One region of the Micromonospora sp. NPDC048040 genome, then DNA from elsewhere that is predicted to be linked to it. Evidence: riboswitches for the same ligand, from Rfam matches in the RefSeq annotation. Region 1 holds a riboswitch; the other holds the start of a gene.
What was found. Region 1 has a riboswitch for ZMP and ZTP ahead of ACZ6O2_RS16840 (bifunctional 5,10-methylenetetrahydrofolate dehydrogenase/5,10-methenyltetrahydrofolate cyclohydrolase). Riboswitches for the same ligand answer to the same signal wherever they lie in the genome.
Positions count from the first base shown of each region.

Region 2: another riboswitch for ZMP and ZTP. It lies ahead of ACZ6O2_RS21430 (glycine hydroxymethyltransferase); the one in region 1 lies ahead of ACZ6O2_RS16840 (bifunctional 5,10-methylenetetrahydrofolate dehydrogenase/5,10-methenyltetrahydrofolate cyclohydrolase).

Region 1 covers NZ_JBVJGT010000014.1:123,289-126,681, reverse strand. Annotated here, with positions in the region: gene ACZ6O2_RS16850 (CatB-related O-acetyltransferase) at 229-894, opposite strand; gene ACZ6O2_RS16845 (endonuclease/exonuclease/phosphatase family protein) at 1,137-1,916, shown strand; ZMP/ZTP riboswitch at 1,932-2,017, shown strand; gene ACZ6O2_RS16840 (bifunctional 5,10-methylenetetrahydrofolate dehydrogenase/5,10-methenyltetrahydrofolate cyclohydrolase) at 2,032-2,898, shown strand; gene ACZ6O2_RS16835 (MFS transporter) at 3,127-3,393, opposite strand, start outside.
Region 2 covers NZ_JBVJGT010000023.1:12,678-16,070, reverse strand. Annotated here, with positions in the region: gene ACZ6O2_RS21445 (S8 family peptidase) at 1-227, shown strand, start outside; gene ACZ6O2_RS21440 (hemerythrin domain-containing protein) at 342-842, shown strand; gene ACZ6O2_RS21435 (metallophosphoesterase family protein) at 885-1,736, opposite strand; ZMP/ZTP riboswitch at 1,866-1,955, shown strand; gene ACZ6O2_RS21430 (glycine hydroxymethyltransferase) at 1,973-3,393, shown strand, end outside.

The DNA of each region.
Region 1 (3,393 bases):
CCGACCGTGACCCCAGAGGGGAGCACCCATGTCGAAACGTTCACGGGTACCACCTCCTCGGTCTCTCGCACGGCCTCACGAAAACTAGCAGCGCCGCCGTGATCCACCAAACGTATTTCTGTGCAGGCTCCGTGGCCGGATGCCACGGACAGGCCGCATGCGGCTACGGTGCGATTGGAGACGTCCCACGCAGGACGATGCGCCCGCACAGAAACTCCTGCCCGCGCGTCAACCGCGCGCAGTGTCCGGGGCGGCGACCTCCAGATCGGCGATGCTGCCCGACATGATCGTCCGTACGTGCTCGGTGATGTGCTCCACGGGCCAGTCCCACCAGGCCACCGCCAGCAGCCGGGCAACGTCCTGGTCGTTGTAGCGGGTGCGGATGAGGCGGGCCGGGTTACCGCCGACGATGCCGTAGTCGGGCACGTCGCTGGTAACCACGGCGCCCGAGCCGACGATCGCGCCGTGCCCGATCCGTACGCCGGGCATGACCGTCGTGCCGTAACCGAACCAGACATCGTTGCCGACGACGGTGTCCCCTCGGCCCGGCAGCCCGGTGAGCAGGTCGAAGTGTTCTGCCCACGAGCCGCCCATGGTCGGGAAAGGGAAGGTCGAGGGGCCGTCCATCCGGTGGTTGGCACCGTTCATGACGAACCGCACTCCCGTGCCCAGCGCGCAGAACTTGCCGATGATCAGCTTCTCCGGCCCGTAGTGGTAGAGCACGTTGCGCGTCTCGAACGCGGTCGCATCGTCCGGGTCGTCGTAGTAGGTGTACTCCCCGACCTCGATCAGCGGGGACTTCACCAGCGGCCGGAGCAACACCACCCGCGGTTGCTCAGGCATCGGATGGAGGACCGTCGGGTCGGCAGGCACAGGCACGGAAGAAACTCCCATCGGTTGCGGGTCCGTGTCCGCTCCATGATCGCGGCACCACGCCGTCCCAGGACATCGATTTACGCCACGGCGTGACTCATCCGCCGAAAACTCGACCGGGCACCCCGGCCCGCACCACCGTCACCGACCCCGCCGCCGACGCAACCACACACCCACCGCACCCAACGCCACGAACAGCACCACCGAGCACCACAGCACCTTCAACACCCGGCAACCCTCCCACGGCCACGTAGGGTGCAAACGTGCGCCTGGCCACCTTCAACCTGCTGCACGGCCGGTCCCTCACCGACGGCCTCGTCGACCCCGACCGGCTCACCGCCGCCGTCACCGCCCTCGACGCCGACGTCCTCGCCCTGCAGGAAGTCGACCGCGACCAGAGCCGCAGCGGCAAACTCGACCTCACCGCCATCGCCGCCCGCGCCCTCGGCGCCGACGAACACCGCTTCGCCGCCGCCGTCGTCGGCACCCCCGGCGAACAGTTCCGCCCCCTGCGCCACGACGACGACGGACACGGCGAACCCTGCTACGGCGTCGGCCTCGTCACCCGCCACCGCGTCCGCAGCTGGCAGGTCACCCGACTGCGCCCCGCCCCCGTACGCTCACCCGTCTACGTCCCCGGGCCCGGCGGCGGACTCACCCTCCTGCACGACGAACCCCGCGTCGTCCTCGCCGCCGTCCTCGACACCCCACACGGCCACCTCACCGTCGCCGCCACCCACCTGTCCTTCGTCCCCGGCTGGAACGCCCACCAACTCCGCCAGACCATCCGCGCCCTACGCACCCTGCCCGCGCCCCGCATCCTCCTCGGCGACCTGAACCTCCCCGCCGGCCCCGCCCGACTCCTCACCGGCTGGCACCCCCTGGGCCGCCGCCCCACCTACCCCGCCGGGCAACCCCGCGTGCAACTCGACCACATCCTCGCCGACCGCCACGGCATCGACCAGCTCCCGCCCGTCACCGCCGTACACACCCCCCTGTCCGCCATCTCCGACCACCGCCCCCTCCTGGTCGACCTCGGCTGACCACCTGTGGCAAGCTGAACCCGACGCGACTGGCGGCCAGGGGATGGCAACAACCATCGGGGAGCTCCCACGAGCAGAGGTCGACCGCCTGGGCCTCCGCTGACGGAGGAGCACCATGCCCACCGCCCGACTCCTGCCCGGCGCCCCCGTCGCCGAACGCATCCTCACCGACGTCGCCGCCGGCGTCACCGCCCTGCGCGCCGCCGGCATCACCCCCAGCCTCGCCACCATCCTCGTCGGCGACGACGACGCCAGCGCCGGCTACATCCGCATCAAACAGCGCCAGGCCGCCGAACTCGGCTTCGACTCACCCCACGTCCACCTGCCCGCCACCGCCACCCAGGACGACCTGCACCGCGCCATCGCCGAATTCAACACCGCACCCGACGTCCACGGCCTGCTCATCCAGCACCCCATCCCCGGCCACCTCGACTACGACCGGGCCCTGCAGACCATGGACCCCGACCTCGACGTCGACGGCATGCACCCGCTCAACATGGGACGACTCGCCCTCGGCCTGCCCGGCCCGCTGCCCTGCACCCCCGCCGGCATCGAAGCCCTGCTCGCCTTCCACGACATCCCCGTCGCCGGCCGCGACGTCGTCATCCTCGGCCGCGGCGCCACCCTCGGCCGCCCCCTCGCCCTGCTGCTCACCCAGAAACGCCCCACCGCCAACGCCGCCGTCACCGTCGTCCACACCGGCGTCCCCGACTGGGCCACCCACACCCGCCGCGCCGACATTCTCATCGCCGCCGCCGGCGTCCCCGGCATCATCCAGCCCGAACACGTCCGCCCCGGCGCCACCGTCATCGGCGGCGGCGTCCGCTACGAAGGACGCCGCCTACTGCCCGACGTCGACGAGACCTGCGCCGACGTCGCCGGCGCCATCACCCCCCGCGTCGGGGGAGTAGGCCCCACCACCGTCGCCATGCTCTTCCGTAACGCCCTGGACGCCGCCCGCCGCGCCACCGGCCACCTCTGACATCGTCCGGCCCGGCGGCGAACGCCCTCGACGCCGGGCCGACGGACCCCGGGGTGGACCGGCCGCCGTGACACCGGTCCACCCCGACCACCCGCGGGCCGCACCCGGCGCCCCGGTTCCCGGGTCAGGACGCCGGGGAAGCGGGACTCTCGCCCCGCTTCACGCGGGCCCCGCACACCAGCTCGGTGACCCCGCCGAGACCGGCGAACGCAAGCACGTGCCGGACAGTCACGCCCCCTCCCGCGCCGACGGAAGGACGAACCCGGCAAGGACCGCCGCCCCCACGCAGGCGAGGCCGTTCACCCACACCGCGACCCCGACCCCCTGCAGCACACCCGACGCACCGGCGCCGCCCCCGGCAACCGCCGTCACCACCGACGACATCACCGGCACACCCAGCGTGATCCCGACCTGCTGACTCATCGTCGCCAGCCCGGTCGCCAAACCCTGCTCCTCGGCCGGCAGCCCCGAGGTGGCCGTGACCATGAACCCGAC
Region 2 (3,393 bases), on a different contig from region 1:
CCGGCGTGGCCGCCCTGGCCCTGTCGGCGCACCCGGGCATGACCCCCGGCCAGCTGTCGGCCTTCCTGGGCAACACCGCCGAGGCGATCTCCTGCCCCGCCGGTGTCTACAACCCGGTGCCGCTGATGGCGGCCGGCCCGAACGCCTACGACGCCACCTGCTCCGGCGGGCAGCGCAACGGCTTCTACGGCGCCGGCATGGTCAACGCGTACAACGTGGTGAAGTAGCAGCACGGCACGACCCGTGGTGGGGCCCGGCGGTGATCCGCCGGGCCCCACCCGTTTTCGCTGCTCACGGCTGGGGTACGGGAGGAGGCGTCCGACGAGCCGAGGAGGTCAACGGTGTCCACCGATGCCATCGTCCTGTTAAAAGAGGACCACAAGGAGATGCGCCGCCTGTTCAAGGCGTTCCAGGATGCCGAGGAGGGACCGGCCGCGCGGCGGCAGAAGCTGGTGAGCCAGATCCTGGAGGCCCTCACGGTGCACACCTACCTGGAGAACGAGGTGATGTACCCGGAGGTCCGCAAGCTCCTGCCCGACCTGGAGGACGACATCCTCGAGTCGTACGAGGAGCACCACGTCGCCGACGTGCTCTGCGCCGAACTGTTCGCCATGGACGCCGACGACGAGCGCTTCAACGCCAAGACCACGGTGCTGATCGAGAACGTCCTGCACCACGTCGAGGAGGAGGAGCAGGAGTGGTTCCCGAAGGTGCGCGAGGCGCTCGGCCGTAAGCAGCTCCAGGAGATCGGCGAGCGGATGGTCGAGCTGCGCGCGAACGCGCCGCGCACACCGACCGACCCGAAGGCGATCAAGAAGTCGCTGGACGCCGTGACGGCCTGAGCCGACCGACTCCGGCGGGCCCCGGTGCGCCGGGGCCCGTCGTCACGCCGGGGGCGCGGGCAGGATCCGCCGCAGCGCCGGCGGTACGGCCCGGGACCGCCACTCCCTCGGGTAGCCCACCGACACCTCCTCGAACCGCACCCCGTCGTGCCAGGTGGTGCGGGGGATGTGCAGGTGGCCGTAGACCACCGCGGCGGCGTCGAAGCGCAGGTGCCAGTCGGCGGTGGCCTCGGTGCCGCACCACTGGGCGAAGATCGGATAGCGCAGGATCCGGGTCGGCTCGCGCAGCAGCGGCCAGTGGTTGACCAGCACGGTCGGCAGCCCCGGCTCCCGCGCGGCGAGCCGGCGGGCGGTCTCGGCGACCCGGGCGGCGGACCACGCCGACCGGCTCGGGTACGGGTCGGGGTGCAGCAGGAACTCGTCGGTGCAGACGATCCCTGTCCGGTACGCCTCGGCCAGCGCCGCCTCCGGGGTGTCGAACCCCTCCGGGCGCCAGCTGTGGTCGTAGAGCAGGAACAGCGGCGCCACCAGCACCGGCCCGCCCGACCCCCGCCACACCGGGTACGGATCCTCGGGGGTCAGCACGCCGAGGCGCCGGCACAGGTCGACGAGGTGCTGGTAGCGCGCCACCCCGCGCAGCGCCACCGGGTCGGCCGGCGGGGTCCACAGCTCGTGGTTGCCCGGCGCCCAGACCACCCGCGCGAAGCGGTCGCCGAGCAGCCCGAGGGCCCACTCGACGTCGGCCACGGTGTCGCCGACGTCCCCGGCGACGATCAGCCAGTCGTCCGGCGACCCCGGGCGCAGCCCCTCCACCACCGCCCGGTTGCCCGGGTGCCCCACGTGCAGGTCGCTGATGGCGAGCAGGCTGCCACCCCCGCCGTCCTCCCCTGCCATGACCGCGATCCTATGCGCGGCCGGGGACGACCGCGAACCGCGCGGGGCGCGGGCCCGTCGATGCACCACACCGCGGGTGCGGCGGTCCCGAGGTGGGCCGGGGCGCGCCCGGCCGACCCGGTAGGATCGGCGGTGGGCCGTGACTGGCGCGTGGGGATGGAGAACCATCGGGAAGCGGTCCCGTCATGAGGACGCATGCCGAGCGCCTGGGCCTTCCGCACGTCACTGGAGGTCGCATGTCGTCGCCGAACGCCGAATCCACCGCCTTCCGCAGCGCCCTCGAGGTGATCCGCGCCGTCGAGCCTCGGGTGGCCGACGCCATCGGCGCCGAGCTCGCCGACCAGCGCGAGTCGCTCAAGCTCATCGCCAGCGAGAACTACGCCTCCCCGGCCACCCTGCTGGCCATGGGCAACTGGTTCAGCGACAAGTACGCCGAGGGCACCGTCGGCCGCCGCTTCTACGCCGGCTGCCAGAACGTGGACACCGTCGAGGCGCTCGCCGCCGAGCACGCCCGGGAGCTGTTCGGCGCGGCCCACGCGTACGTGCAGCCGCACTCCGGCATCGACGCCAACCTGGTCGCTTTCTGGGCGATCCTGGCCGACCGGGTGGAGTCCCCCGCGCTGAAGAAGGCCCAGGCACGCCACGTCAACGACCTCACCGAGGCGGACTGGTTCGCGCTGCGCCGGGAGCTGGGCAACCAGCGGATGCTCGGCATGTCCCTGGACGCCGGCGGCCACCTCACCCACGGTTTCCGCCCGAACATCTCCGGCAAGATGTTCGACCAGCGCAGCTACGGCACCGACCCGGCCACGGGGCTGGTCGACTACGACAAGGTCGCCGAGGCGGCCCGCGAGTTCAAGCCGCTGATCCTGGTCGCCGGCTACTCGGCGTACCCCCGGAAGGTCAACTTCCGGATCATGCGGGAGATCGCCGACTCGGTCGGCGCCACCTTCATGGTCGACATGGCGCACTTCGCCGGCCTGGTCGCCGGCAAGGTCTTCACCGGCGACTTCGACCCGGTACCGCACGCGCACATCGTCACCACCACCACGCACAAGTCGCTGCGCGGCCCGCGCGGCGGCATGGTGCTCTGCCAGCCCGAGCTGGCCGACCAGGTCGACCGGGGCTGCCCGATGGTGCTCGGCGGCCCGCTGCCGCACGTGATGGCCGCCAAGGCCGTCGCCCTGGCCGAGGCCCGCCGCCCCGACTTCGCCGACTACGCCCAGCGGATCGTCGCCAACGCCCAGGCCCTCGCCGAGGGGCTGCTGCGCCGGGGCGGCAAGCTGGTCACCGGCGGCACCGACAACCACCTGGTGCTCATCGACGTCACCGGCTACGGGCTGACCGGCCGGCAGGCCGAGCAGGCCCTGCTCGACTCGGGCATCGTTACCAACCGCAACTCCGTCCCGCAGGACCCGAACGGCGCCTGGTACACCTCCGGCATCCGCGTCGGCACCCCGGCGCTGACCACCCGGGGGCTGGGCCCGGCGCAGATGGACGAGACGGCCGAGCTGATCCACACCGTGCTCAGCCAGACCCGGCCGGGCGCGAACCCGGACGGCACCCCGTCGAAGGCCAAGTACGTCCTCGACCCGGCCGTCGCCGACCGGGTCGGCAAGCAGGCCAGCGACCTGCTCACGGGCTTCCCGCTCTACCC